2 linked regions of the Beijerinckia sp. 28-YEA-48 genome follow. The main gene of each other region encodes a partner of the protein of the gene in region 2 in a complex. Links are inferred from orthologs where the notes say so. Each region holds a gene or a part of one and is shown on either strand. Other genes may lie near its edges.

Region 1 (5,864 bases), 2.1 Mb from region 2 along the record:
CGCCATGGTCGATCTGCAGAAGCGCACTTGGCTGAAGGACAAGCCGGCCGACTGACGCGTTCAACATTCCAAAACGAAGAGAGCCCGGTTCTGCGATCAGAACCGGGCTCTTTTGTTTTATCAGCCTGCGCGGAGGCTCAGATTTGCCGCGCCACCATCATGTTCTTGATCTCGGCAATCGCCTTCGCCGGGTTCAGGCCCTTCGGGCAGGTCTTGGCGCAGTTCATGATCGTGTGGCAACGATAGAGACGGAACGGATCCTCGAGATTGTCAAGGCGCTCGCCGGTCGCTTCGTCGCGCGAATCGATCAGCCAGCGATAGGCCTGCAGCAGAACGGCGGGGCCGAGATAACGATCGCCATTCCACCAATAGCTCGGGCACGAGGTCGAGCAGCAGGCGCACAGAATGCACTCGTAAAGACCGTCTAGCTTGACGCGATCCTCATGCGACTGCCGCCATTCCTTCTCCGGCTGCGGCGTCACCGTCTTCAGCCACGGCTCGATCGAGGCGTGCTGGGCGTAGAAGCGCGTCAGATCGGGAACGAGATCCTTCACCACCGGCATGTGCGGCAGCGGATAGATCGCCACCGCGCCCTTGATCGTGCTCATGTCCTTGGTGCAGGCGAGCGTATTGGCGCCGTCGATGTTCATGGCGCAGGACCCGCAGATGCCTTCGCGACAAGAGCGGCGGAAGGTCAGCGTCGGATCAACCTTGTTCTTGATCCAGATGATGGCGTCGAGCACCATCGGCCCGCAATCGTCCATATCGACATGATAGGTGTCGATGCGCGGGTTCTGCCCGTCGTCCGGGTTCCAACGATAGACACGGAACTCGCGCACGTTCTTGGCGCCAGCCGGCTTCGGCCAGGTCTTGCCCTTTGTCGGCCGCGAGTTCTTCGGAAGTGCGAATTCGACCATTGCGGAATTCTCCGGCTCAGTAAACGCGAGCCTTGGGCTCGATATAGCTGATGTCGTTCGACATCGTGTAAGTGTGCACGGGACGTGAATCGATCGCCACCTGCTGCTTTTCGTCATCGGCCCACGCCAAGGTGTGCTTCATCCACTCCTTGTCGTCGCGGTTCGGATAATCCTCGCGCGCATGAGCGCCGCGGCTTTCCTTGCGCTGCACCGCCGAATCCATCGTCACCACCGCCTGGATGATGAGATTGTCGAATTCCAGGGTCTCAATGAGATCGGAATTCCACACCAGCGAGCGATCGGTGACGCCGATGTCCTGGATGCCCGACCACACATCGTGAATGAGCTTCGAGCCTTCCTCGAGCACTTCACCAGTGCGGAACACCGCGCAGTTCGATTGCATCGTCGTCTGCATCTTGTTGCGCAGCTCCGCCGTCGGCGTACCGCCCTTAGCCCAGCGGAACTTGTCGAGCCGCGACAGCGCCAGATCGGCCGAGCCCTTCGGCAGTTCGGCTTGCTTCTCACCGGGCTTGATCAGCTCGGCGGCGCGCAGACCAGCGGCGCGGCCGAACACGACCAGATCGATCAGCGAGTTGGAGCCGAGGCGATTGGCGCCATGCACCGACACGCAGGCCGCTTCGCCCAGCGCCATCAGGCCGGGGATGACGAAGTCCGGATCGCCGTTCTTCTTGGTCAGCACTTCGCCATGATAGTTCGTCGGAATGCCGCCCATGTTGTAGTGGACGGTCGGAATGACCGGGATCGGCTCCTTGGTCACATCGACGCCGGCGAAGATGCGGGCGCTTTCCGAAATGCCGGGCAGACGCTCGTGCAGAACCTTCGGATCGAGGTGGTCGAGATGCAGGAAGATGTGATCCTTCTTCTTGCCGACGCCACGTCCCTCACGGATTTCGATGGTCATAGCGCGCGAAACCACGTCGCGCGAAGCCAGATCCTTGGCCGACGGGGCATAGCGCTCCATGAAGCGCTCGCCTTCCGAATTGGTCACATAGCCGCCTTCGCCACGCGCGCCTTCGGTGATCAGACAGCCTGAACCGTAGATGCCCGTAGGGTGGAATTGGACAAATTCCATATCTTCGAGAGGCAAACCCGCGCGAAGCGCCATGGCGTTGCCATCTCCGGTGCAGGTGTGCGCCGACGTCGCCGAGAAATAAGCGCGGCCATAACCGCCGGTGGCGAGGATGACCAGATTGGCGCGGAAGCGATGGATCGTGCCGTCATCCATCTTGATGCAGACGACGCCACGGCAACGGCCTTCCTGATCCATGATCAGGTCGATGGCGAAATATTCGATGAAGAATTCGGTGTTGTTGCGCAGCGCCTGGCCATAGAGCGTGTGCAGGATGGCGTGGCCGGTGCGGTCAGCGGCGGCGCAGGTGCGCTGCGCGATGCCCTTGCCGAAGTCGGTGGTCATGCCGCCGAACGGACGCTGGTAGATCTTGCCTTCCTCGGTACGCGAGAACGGCACGCCCCAATGTTCCAGCTCGTAGACGGCGGCCGGCGCGTTGCGCACCAGATATTCGATGCTGTCCTGGTCGCCGAGCCAGTCGGAGCCCTTGACCGTGTCGTACATATGCCAGCGCCAGTCGTCCGGGCCCATATTGCCGAGCGAAGCGGAAATGCCGCCCTGCGCCGCTACCGTGTGCGAGCGGGTCGGGAACACTTTCGAGATACAGGCCGTGCGCAGGCCCGCCTGGGAACAGCCGACCGTAGCGCGCAGACCGGCGCCGCCAGCACCGATGATCACCACGTCGAAGGTGTGATCGGTAATCGGATAGGCGCTACCGTTGGCGGCGGAAGAAGTGGCCATGGGTTTACCCTTTTTCGTGTCTAGTGGCGCCAGTCGCGCAGACGAAAGTGCTTAAACGAAACTCAGCCGCAGCACCGCATAGGCGCAGGCAAAGCCAACGGCGATGGCGAAACAGGTGTTGGCGGTCAGCGACCAGAACTTGGTGTGCTCGCCATACACATAATCCTCGATGATGACCTGCATGCCCAGCATCATGTGGTAGATGCCGGCGAGCAGGAACAACAGCAGTGTGATCGAGACGAGCGGGTTGCCGAGCGAGGCGCGCACCGTGGCGTAGTCCTTGCCAACCAGCGACAGCACGATCCACACAAAGGCGATCGACAGCGGCACCATCGCGATCGCCGTCAGCCGCGTGTGCAGCATGTGGCGCGTGCCCGACTTGGCAGAGCCCAGATAACGGACCTTGCCCATCGGCGTGCGAATGGAATTGGGCGTGTTTGTCATGGCGGCGTTCCCGATCTCAGCGAACAGCGTAGGCGATGATCCAGACGATGAGGGTCAGCGCGAGACCGCCCCAGACCGTCATATGCGCGAGATATTCGCGCTCCGGATGCTCCATGCCTTTGCCCATGTCCCAGATGAAGTGGCGGATGCCACCCATCATGTGAGTGAACAGCGCCCAGGTGAAACCGAGCAGGATCAAGCGGCCGATGATCGACGACAGGATCCACGACACGGTTTCGAAGGAGGTCGCGTCAGTCGCCGCGGCGATCAGCCACCAGGCGAGCAGCAGGGTCCCGAGATATAGGCCCATGCCGGTGATGCGGTGGATACCCGACATCATCATCGTCAGTGTCAGGCGGTAAACCTGCAAATGCGGTGACAGTGGACGGCGCGATTCTGCGGCCAGCGGGTTCGGATTCGGTTCGGCCATGGTGGGCCCCTTCGCTCTGAATTCGTCGGGGCTTCACTAATCGAAGAGTGTGCACCGCGCAATCCGAACCTTAAGCCCGACATTTCACGGCGCAAAATCAGCTATGTTGCCGGTTTTAGAGCCGTTGCGGCCCGGATCAGGCGCAGCGCGTCCTCCGAAGCCCATTCGGCGGGACCAGACATGACCCCCAATTCGCAGCCACGCGAATCGATCAGCAGGGTCGTCGGCAGTCCGACCACCTTGCCCGCCTGACGCAGGGTCTGGAACACACCGGCCTTCGGATCGGCGTAGAAAGCCAAGGACTTAACCCCCGCTTCGTCGAGGAACGCCTGCCGCTTTTCAAGCCGCGCGGTGTCGATATTCACCGCCACCACTTCGAAATTGGCGCCGCCGAGCTTCGCCTGCAACTGGTCGAGCGCCGGCATTTCCGCCCGGCACGGCAGGCACCAGGTCGCCCATAAATTGAGAAGAACGGTCTTGCCCTTGAAGTCGGCCAGGGTCTTGCGCTGCCCGTCGGCACCGTCGAAACTGATCTCGGTGGCGGGTTTCACCAGCTTGTTGACGGTCAGCCCGGCGACATCGCCGGTGGCAGCGGCGCGCAGGGGCGCCAGGCCAGCCTCGGTCACCGCGCAATTTCCGGTCGCCGTTTCCTTGCCGCCGACGGCGATGATCCCGTATACGACAGCCGCGATCGCGACGGCGGCCACCCCCGCCAGCACGAGCGTGCCACGGGGTACGCCGGGTTTGCCCGCCGCACCGCCTGAAATTTTCTTTTCCGCTTCGTCAGCCATCGAGTTTCGTTCCAAAGGGCGCAAAATGAGCAACAAGATGTGGGGCGGCCGGTTCGAAACCGGCCCCGACGCCATCATGGAAGAAATCAACGCTTCGATCGGTTTCGACTACCGGTTCGCCGCGCAGGATATCGCGGGCTCGAAGGCGCATGTTTCCATGTTGGCCAAGACCGGCATCCTCACGGAGGCCGACGCCCAGGCGATTTCGGCCGGTCTAGACCAGGTGAAAGCCGAAATCGAGGCAGGCACGTTCACGTTCTCGCGCGAACTCGAGGACATTCATATGAACATCGAGTCGCGGCTGGCCAAATTAATCGGCCCGACCGCCGGCCGGCTGCACACGGCGCGCTCGCGCAACGACCAAGTGGCGCTCGACTTCCGCCTCTGGGTGCGCGACGCCATCAACCAGATCGACGGCCAAATCAAGGACTTGCAGAGAGCCCTCGTTGCCCGCGCCGGACAGTATGCAGACGCCGTCATGCCCGGCTTCACCCATTTGCAATCGGCCCAGCCGGTCACCTTCGGTCACCATCTCTTGGCCTATGTGGAGATGCTGGCGCGCGACCGCGGCCGATTGTCCGATGCCCGCGACCGGCTCAACGAATGCCCACTCGGCGCCGCCGCTTTGGCCGGCACCTCGTTTCCGATCGACCGTCAGGCGACAGCGGCAGCGCTCGGCTTCGACCGCCCCACCGCCAATTCGCTCGACAGCGTCTCCGACCGCGATTTCGTGCTCGAAACCCTGTCGGTGGCCTCGATCTGCGCCGTGCATCTGTCGCGCCTAGCCGAGGAATTCGTTCTGTGGACCACGCCGCAGTTCGGCTTCGTCCGCCTGTCCGACAAATTCACCACCGGCTCCTCGATCATGCCGCAGAAGCGCAATCCCGATGCGGCGGAACTGGTGCGCGGCAAGACCGGCCGGGTCATCGGCGGTCTCAATGCCCTTCTGATCGTTATGAAAGGCCTGCCCTTGGCCTATTCCAAGGACATGCAGGAGGACAAGGAAGGCACGTTCGACGCCCTCCAAACCCTGTCGCTGTGTGTGGCGGCCATGGCCGGCATGGTGCGCGATATGACGCCAGATACCGAACGGATGAAGGCAGCCGCAGGCGCCGGCTATGCGACCGCCACCGATCTCGCCGACTGGCTGGTCCGCACCCTGAAAATGCCGTTCCGCGACGCCCATCACGTCACCGGCTCGCTGGTGAAACTGGCTTCGGACCGGAGCGTCGGCCTGGAAGCGCTGTCGCTCGCCGAGATGCAGAGCGTCGAGCCGCGCATCACGGCCGAGATCTTCGATGTGCTCGGCGTCGAGAAGTCGGTCGAGAGCCGCACCTCCTATGGTGGCACTGCCCCCGCCAATGTCCGGCAGCAGGCGGAAGCCTGGCGCAAGCGCCTCGGCCCCGCCTGATGCGGCAAAACGCCGCAGACCCGACCAACCTGCCAAGCCG
Region 2 (7,989 bases):
ATCAACGCCGACGTGCGTTGGCGACCCTATCAGCTCGATGCGACGATTCCGAAAGGCGGCATCAGCCGCAAGGAATACATGGAGCGCAAGTTCGGCCCCGATCGCGCCACGAGCATGCATGAACGGCTTGAAGAGGTCGGCTACGAGGTTGGCATTCCCTTCGCCTTCGACAAGATCGAGCGCTCGCCCAACACGCTCGATGCGCATCGCCTGCTGCATTGGGCCCAGACCGCCGGCACCCAGGATGCCGTCGATGAGGAATTGTTTCGGCTCTATTTCGTTGAGGGCAAGGACATCGGCGATCCCGAAGTTCTCGCCGATATCGCAGCCAAGCACGGTCTCGACCGCGAGGTGGTAAAACGCCTCTTGGCCGGCAATGCCGACGAAGCGGAAGTGCAAGGCGAGATCGATGCCGCCCAGCGCATCGGTGTCACCGGCGTACCGTTCTTCATCTTCAACGGCCGGCTCGCTGTTTCCGGCGCGCAGCCCGCCGACGTGCTGCTGTCGGCCATGCGCCAGGCGGTGGAAGAGCCAGCCGTCGAATAGAGTACCAAGCGGCGGACGTTCCGCCGCTTGCTCCTACGCTGCCTTTTTGCCCTTTTCCGCGATCGCCACGAGGGTGCGCATGATGAGCCGCGTGCCCTCAAGCCGCTCGCTGGCATTGTCGAAATCGCGCATGAAGACGATGCGCATGTCGGGCCGCACTTTCGCCTCCGACCCCTGCTCCGCGACATAGCGCACCAATCCTTGCGGATTGGAGAAGGAATTGTCGCGGAAGGCGATGATAACGCCCTTCGGGCCGGCGTCGACCTTCTCGACATGAGCGCGTCGGCATAGGGTCTTGATCGAAATCAGCTTCATCAGCTGCTCGACCTCTTCCGGCAGCGGACCGAAGCGATCGATCATCTCGGCCGCGAAGGTCTCGATTTCCTCTTCGGTCTCGAGCCCGGTCAGACGGCGATAGATGCCAAGGCGCAGGGTGAGATCGGCGATGTAATGTTCCGGGATCGTGACCGGCGTGCCCATGCTGATGGTCGGCGACCAGGCTTCCTCGACCGGCGCTTCGATGCCGGCCTTGAGCGCGACGACCGCTTCTTCCAGCATCTGCTGATAGAGTTCGTAGCCGACTTCCTTGATATGACCCGACTGTTCGTCGCCAAGCAGATTGCCGGCACCGCGAATGTCGAGATCGTGGCTGGCGAGCTGGAAACCGGCGCCGAGTGTGTCGAGCGATTGCAGCACTTTCAGTCGCCGCTCCGCCTGCACGGTCATGGTGCGGCGGGCCGGCACGGTGAACAGCGCATAGGCGCGGGTTTTCGAGCGGCCGACACGGCCACGCAGCTGATAGAGCTGGCCCAGGCCGAACATGTCGGCGCGGTGGACGATGAGCGTATTGGCTGTGGGAATATCCAGCCCGGATTCAACGATCGCCGTCGAAACCAGGATGTCGTATTTGCCGTCGTAGAAAGCCGACATCCGCTCTTCCAGATCGGTCGCCGCCATCTGACCGTGGGCGATGACGAATTTAGCTTCCGGCACATGCTGGCGCAGGAAGGCGGCCGCCTCGTCCAAGTCTTCGATGCGCGGGCAGACATAGAAGGACTGACCGCCGCGATAACGTTCGCGCAGCAGCGCCTCGCGCACGATCAATTCGTCGAACGGCGTGACGAAAGTGCGCACCGCCAGACGATCGACCGGCGGCGAGGCGATGATGGAGAGTTCGCGCACGCCCGTCAGCGCCAGCTGCAGAGTACGAGGGATCGGCGTTGCCGAGAGGGTCAGCACATGCACCTCGGCACGCATCGTCTTCAACCGTTCCTTATGGTTGACGCCGAAATGCTGCTCCTCATCGACGATGACGAGGCCGAGATCGCTGAACGACACAGTCTTGCCGAGCACCGCATGGGTGCCGACGACGATTTCCACCGTGCCGTCGGCAAGCCCCTGCTTGGCCACGCGCTGATCGGCGGTAGAGACCATGCGCGACAATTGCGCCACTTTGACCGGTAGACCAGCAAAGCGCTGGCTGAAGTTGCGATAATGCTGGCGCGCCAGCAGGGTTGTCGGCACGACGACCGCCACCTGCTTGCCATTGATCGCCGCGGTGAAGGCGGCGCGCAACGCCACTTCCGTCTTGCCGAAACCGACGTCGCCGCAGACGAGGCGATCCATCGGCCGACCGCGCGCCAAATCTTCCAGCACCGCGTCGATGGTGTTCTGCTGGTCCTCGGTCTCGTCATAAGGAAAGCGGGCACAGAATTCGTCGTAAACGCCTTCCGGCGGCGCCAGCTTCGGCGCCTCTTGCAACATACGCTGGGCGGCAATGCGGATCAGTTCGTGCGCGATCTCGCGGATGCGCTTCTTCATCCGCGCCTTGCGCGTCTGCCAACCGGCGCCACCGAGCTTGTCGAGCTGAACGTCGGTGCCCTCGGAGCCGTAGCGCGACAGCAATTCGAGGTTCTCGACAGGCAGGAACAGTTTATCGCCGCCAGCGTAATGCAGTTCGAGGCAATCATGCGGGACGCCCACCGCCTCGATCACCTTGAGGCCATGGAAGCGCGCGATGCCGTGATCGACGTGGACGACGAGATCGCCCGGCGTCAGCGCCGCGACCTCGGTGAGGAAATCCTGCGCCCGCTTGGTTCTGCGGCGGTTGCGCACGAGCCGGTCGCCGAGAACATCCTGTTCGCCGACAACGGCGATGTCGCCGGCCTCGAAACCAGCCTCAAGACCAATCACGGCCAAGGCCACGCGTTCGCGCGGCAACGCCAAGGCTTGAACGAGATTGCCGACGACGTCAGTGGCCTTCAGGCCATGTTCGGCAAGAACGCCGGAGAGACGCTCGCGCGAGCCGTCCGACCAGGCCGCGACAATAACGCGACGGCCCTGCCCTTGCAGCTCGCGAATATGAGCGACCGCGACCTCGAAGACATTGATGGCTTCATTGGTGCGCTCGGGCGCGAAATTGCGGCCGGTGTGGCCAGCACAATCGATGTTATTGCCCGCGCCCCCTTCCGGACTGGCGAAAGGAGAAACATGGGCGACCGCCGACTTGCTCAGACGCGTGCGCCACTCGTCCGGCGTCATATAGAGCGCGTCGGGCCGCAGTGGCTTGTAGATCGACTCCTGCGGATTGAGATCATGCTGCGCCTTGCGCGCGTCGTAATAATCCTTGATCTCGCCGAGGCGCTCGCCAGCAGCATCCTCGATCAGCGCATCGAGCATGAGCGGCGCGTCCGGCACATAGTCGAACAATGTGCTCGTCTCGCCATAAAACAGCGGCATCCAATGTTCGATGCCGGGATGGCGGCGGCCTTCGCTCACCGCCTCATAGAGCGTGTCGCCACGGGTCGCCGCGCCGAAGGCCGCGACATAGGCCTGGCGGAAGGCGCGCATCGTGTCCGAGGTCAACTGCACCTCGCTCATCGGCACCAGATCCAGTGCCCGCAACTGGCCGGTGGTGCGCTGGCTTTCCGCATCGAAGGCGCGGATCGATTCCAGTGTGTCGCCGAAGAAGTCGAGCCGCACCGGCAGCGGTTGCCCCGGCGGCCACATGTCGAGAATGCCACCACGCACCGCATATTCGCCGGTATCGCGCACGGTGGACGAGCGCATGAAGCCGTTGATCTCCAGCCAGTTGACCAGCGAATCCATCGGCACCGCATTGCCCGGTGCAGCGGAAAAGCTCTGCGTGGCGAGCCAGCGCAGCGGTGGGACACGCTGCAGGAGCGCGTTGATCGTAGTGCAGATGATGCGTGGCTGCTCAGCCGATGAACGGGTGCGGGTCAGGCGCGACAGAACCGTCATCCGCCGCGCGGCGGTGGCGGCATTGGGCGAGACGCGATCATAGGGCTGGCAATCCCAGGCCGGAAACTCCAGCACCTCGACCTGGGGCGCGGCGAAGGCCAAAGCCTCCATGAAGGCGCGCGAGCGCTGACCGTCGCGCGCCACATGCACCAGAACGGCTGCGGTATCGCCCGCCGTCGCCGACAGAGCGCGCGCCAGATCCGCGGCGACAAAAGCATCAAAGCCGTCGGGAACACTGGTGAGGGTGACGGACTTGCCGCCAGCGAGCGCGGCAATGGCGCGGTTCAAACCCGCGATCGTAGAGGCGACAGTCATATCAGTTCCAATAAGCGGCGAGCGGACCAGCGATCACGAATGGATCGGCCGATCATGGGTGTGAAAGAGCTTGATCTTGCGGAAGACGGCGGTGTCGAGATTGGCTGGCACTGGGCGTTCGCCGACAAACCAGGCGAAAATGTCGCGATCGGGACATTCCATCAGAGCTTCGATATCGTCGAGCTCCGCCGCCTCAAGGCCGGCGATATGGGCGTCGGCGAAGCTGCCCAGCAGAATGTCGACCTCGCGCATGCCGCGATGCCAGCAGCGGTAGAGCACCCGGCGACGGCGCGGGTCGAGATCGGCGCTGCTGCGCTGGCTTTCGGGCATGATCACTCCATCACAGAAGCAGTTCGCAAAAGAAGCGGTTTGCAAAACAAGCGGTTCGGCAAACAAAGGCACCCGCCGGTCCAAAATGGACCGCGGGTCGGCAGCCGTCATATAAAGCCTCGGGACGGGGATGTCAGGCCCAATTGCTTGTGCGGCCCGAGACTGCTGCCAACTTGTCGACACCGGAGAGCGCGGCTACACCCGGAGGATGCGCCCCGCCCTTCTCAATCCCCTGTTCGCGCCCGTCCGTTCCCTGAGCGGCATCGGGCCAAAAACAGGAAAACTGTTCGATCGCCTGCTGGTTGACGACCAGGGCGAGGCACGCATCGCCGACCTCTTGTTTCATCTGCCAAACAGCACGATCGACCGGCGGGCGCGGCCGAAAATCCGCGACGCGGAGCCCGGCACCATCGTCACCCTCGAAGTGCGGGTGGCGGAACATCGGCCGCCCGGCGGGCGAAATTCGAAAGCACCCTTTCGTGTCATCGTCGAAGACGACACCGGCGATGTCGAACTCGTCTTCTTTCTCGCCAATCACCAATGGATCGAGCGGATGCTGCCGCTCGGCGAAACGCGCTGGGTGTCGGGCAAGCTCGAATTGTGGGAGGGGCATCTGCAGATGGTCCATCCCGATCGGGTGCTCGATGCGGCGGGCCTCGCCAAACTGCCGCCGGTCGAACCGGTCTATGGCCTGACCGAAGGCCTGTTCCAGCGCAATGTGCAGCGCGCCGTCGAAGGCGCCTTGAATCTGCTGCCAGCCCTGCCGGAATGGAACGATCCAGCCTGGATGAAAGCGCGCGGCTTTTCCACTTTCGACACGGCGCTGCGCAGCGTCCACTACCCACAAAATCCACAGGTGATCGAGCCGACCTCACCGGCGCGCATGCGCCTGGCTTACGACGAATTGCTCGCCAGCCAGGTGGCGCTCGGCCTGGTGCGTTCGCGCATGCGCGAGACACGCGGACGCGCCAGCGTCGGCGACGGCCGTATTGCCGAGCGCATCATCGCGGCATTGCCGTTCACGTTGACGCCGTCGCAACAGCGCAGCGTCGAGGAAATCCGCGCCGACCTGTCGTCGGACAAGGGCATGCTGCGGCTGCTGCAGGGCGATGTCGGCGCCGGCAAGACGCTGGTCGCGCTGCTCTCCATGGCGCATGTGGTCGAGGCAGGCCGGCAGGCGGCGATGATGGCGCCGACGGAAATCCTCGCCCGCCAGCATTACGAACGGCTGATGCCGCTGGCGGAGGCCGCCGGCCTGCGGCTCGGTGTTCTCACCGGCCGCGACAAAGCCTCCGAACGCAACCGCACTTTGAAGGCACTCGAAGCCGGCGAGATCGATATCGCCATCGGCACCCATGCGCTGTTCAGCGAGAATGTGGTGTTCCGCGATCTGGCTTTGGTCGTCATCGACGAACAGCACCGCTTTGGTGTGCATCAACGCCTGGCCATCGGCCGCAAGGGCGACGCTGTCGACATGCTGGTGATGACGGCGACGCCGATCCCGCGCACGCTGGTGCTGACCTATTTCGGCGACATGGACACATCGACCCTGCGGGAAAAGCCCGCCGGCCGCTCTCCCATCGACACCCGCGCCCTGCCGCTCGATCGCATCGACGACGTGGTGAATGGATTGGAGCGGGCGCTGGCGAACGGCCAGCGCGTCTACTGGATCTGCCCGCTGGTCGAGGAAAGCGAATTGCTCGACGTGGCGGCGGCGCAGGATCGCTACGAAACTCTGCACCAAATGTTCGGCGATCGCGCCGGGCTTATCCACGGCAAGATGAAGCCACGCGAAAAAGACGAAGCCATGGCGCGCTTCCAGCGTGGCGAAACCCAGGTTCTGGTCTCGACCACGGTGGTGGAAGTCGGCGTTGACGTGCCGGAAGCCAGCATCATGGTGATCGAGCATGCGGAGCGCTTCGGCCTGGCGCAATTGCATCAGCTGCGCGGCCGTGTCGGGCGCGGCAGCGCCAAATCCTCCTGCTTGCTGCTCTACAAAACGCCGCTCGGCGAAACCGCCAAGGCGCGCATAGAGATCATGCGCCAGACCGAGGATGGTTTCTTGATCGCCGAGGAAGACCTGCGACTGCGCGGTGAAGGCGAGGTGCTGGGCACACGCCAATCGGGCATGCCCGGCTTCCGTCTGGCGCAGCCGGAAGTGCATGGCGAGCTATTGCAGGCGGCACGCGACGATGCCCGCCTGATCATCACGCGGGACCCGGAGCTGGCCTCGCCACGCGGTGAAGCGCTGCGGATCCTGCTCTATCTGTTCGGACGCGACGAGGCCATCGGGCTGATGAAGGCGGGTTGACGCATTGCTGTGCCCGCCTGGCGAATGCTAAAGCCTAGGTTCTCCAAGGGCAGAGATAGTGCCGCAAAACAGTAAGGTTCACGCCAGATGCATCAGGTGTCCATCCGTCAGGAAATCATCGACCGGGTTGTCGCGCGCCGTGGCCGTCTGCGTTGGTTCGACACGCTCGATGCGAAGCGCACCGCGCTCATCGTCATCGATATGCAGGACACGTTCTGCGCGCCAGGCAGCCCGGCGGAAGTCGCGGCATCACGCGACATCGTCGCGCCGATCAATGTGGTGGCGCGAGGCCTGCGCGAGCGCGGCGGCAAAGTGATCTTCGTGCTGCATGCCAATTCGCAATTCGGCGAACGCAGCGATTGGGAATTGTTCTTCAATCACGTGGTCGGTGGCGGCGTGCGCCAGAAAACCATCGAAAGCCTGTCGCCTGGTCGTCAGCAGGTTTGGCGTGATCTCGATCGCTCCAACGACGACATCACCGTGTTCAAGAACCGCTACAGCGCACTGATCTCCAACGCCTCCAACCTGGAGCGGATCCTGCGCAATCTCGACATCGACACTGTGCTCATCGCCGGCACCAAGACCAATGTCTGCTGCGAGTCGACGGCGCGCGACGCGATGATGCTCGACTTCAAGGTGGTCATGCTGTCGGACTGCTGCGCCACCCTCTCCGACGACGAGCATCGCGCCACGCTCGAAACCATCATCCAACAGTTCGGTGATGTGATGACTGGGCCGGAAGCTCTCGCCGCGATGGATCGCCCCTAGAACAAAATTGCGTTTCCAACGAAACGCAATTTGCTCTAGCCCGGCATTACTTCCAGCGTTTTGCCTTCGACTGCCATGGCCGCCAGTTTCGCCTGGCCTTCGGGCTGGATGAGACCAGCGGACATGATCAGTTTCGCCGCCTCGTCGGGGCTCAGCGACACTTCGATCACTTCACTCACCGGCAGATAGAAATAGAAACCGGTGGTGGGGTTGGGCGTACAGGGCAGGAAGACCGAGATATAATTGACATCCGGCGGCAGTTTATCGGCGACCGAACTCGATGGCGGCGTCGAGATGAACACCACCGACCACATGCCCTTAGCCGGATATTGCACGAGACCCACTTTACGAAAGCCGGTGCCCGACTGCGAGAACACCGTTTCGAAAATCTGTTTCACGCTCTTGTAGATGCCGCGCACGACCGGCATGCGGTCGAGCATGTATTCACCCATGCGCAA

What was found. Proteins that work in one complex are often made in the same cells at the same time.
Region 1: the proteins of BLW50_RS11780 (region 2) and sdhA are in contact, whole or in part, in a crystal structure (PDB 6C12), measured with the Escherichia coli proteins. The link is inferred for Beijerinckia sp. 28-YEA-48 from one-to-one orthologs.

Annotation. Positions count from the first base shown.
Region 1 is NZ_FNSI01000001.1:4,602,637-4,608,500, reverse strand. What follows is about bases 342-3,229. They hold sdhA (succinate dehydrogenase flavoprotein subunit), read right to left. Parts: upstream 2,749-3,229; coding sequence 934-2,748; downstream 342-933. Other genes in these bases: sdhC (succinate dehydrogenase, cytochrome b556 subunit), read right to left, coding at 3,209-3,229; sdhD (succinate dehydrogenase, hydrophobic membrane anchor protein), read right to left, coding at 2,800-3,192; BLW50_RS21630 (succinate dehydrogenase iron-sulfur subunit), read right to left, coding at 342-917. Outside these bases: BLW50_RS21635 (GNAT family N-acetyltransferase), read left to right, coding at 1-55; more of BLW50_RS21630, read right to left, coding at 138-341; more of sdhC, read right to left, coding at 3,230-3,622; BLW50_RS21610 (thiol:disulfide interchange protein TlpA), read right to left, coding at 3,724-4,413; argH (argininosuccinate lyase), read left to right, coding at 4,439-5,824. UniProt on the Escherichia coli protein: Two distinct, membrane-bound, FAD-containing enzymes are responsible for the catalysis of fumarate and succinate interconversion; the fumarate reductase is used in anaerobic growth, and the succinate dehydrogenase is used in aerobic growth.
Region 2 is NZ_FNSI01000001.1:2,493,940-2,501,928, forward strand. Bases 2,805-5,741 are described here. They hold BLW50_RS11780 (succinate dehydrogenase assembly factor 2), read right to left. Parts: upstream 4,453-5,741; coding sequence 4,156-4,452; downstream 2,805-4,155. Other genes in these bases: mfd (transcription-repair coupling factor), read right to left, coding at 2,805-4,122; recG (ATP-dependent DNA helicase RecG), read left to right, coding at 4,661-5,741. In the rest of the region: BLW50_RS11770 (DsbA family oxidoreductase), read left to right, coding at 1-546; more of mfd, read right to left, coding at 580-2,804; more of recG, read left to right, coding at 5,742-6,763; BLW50_RS11790 (isochorismatase family protein), read left to right, coding at 6,851-7,531; BLW50_RS11795 (DUF502 domain-containing protein), read right to left, coding at 7,567-7,989. UniProt on the Escherichia coli protein: An FAD assembly protein, which accelerates covalent attachment of the cofactor into other proteins.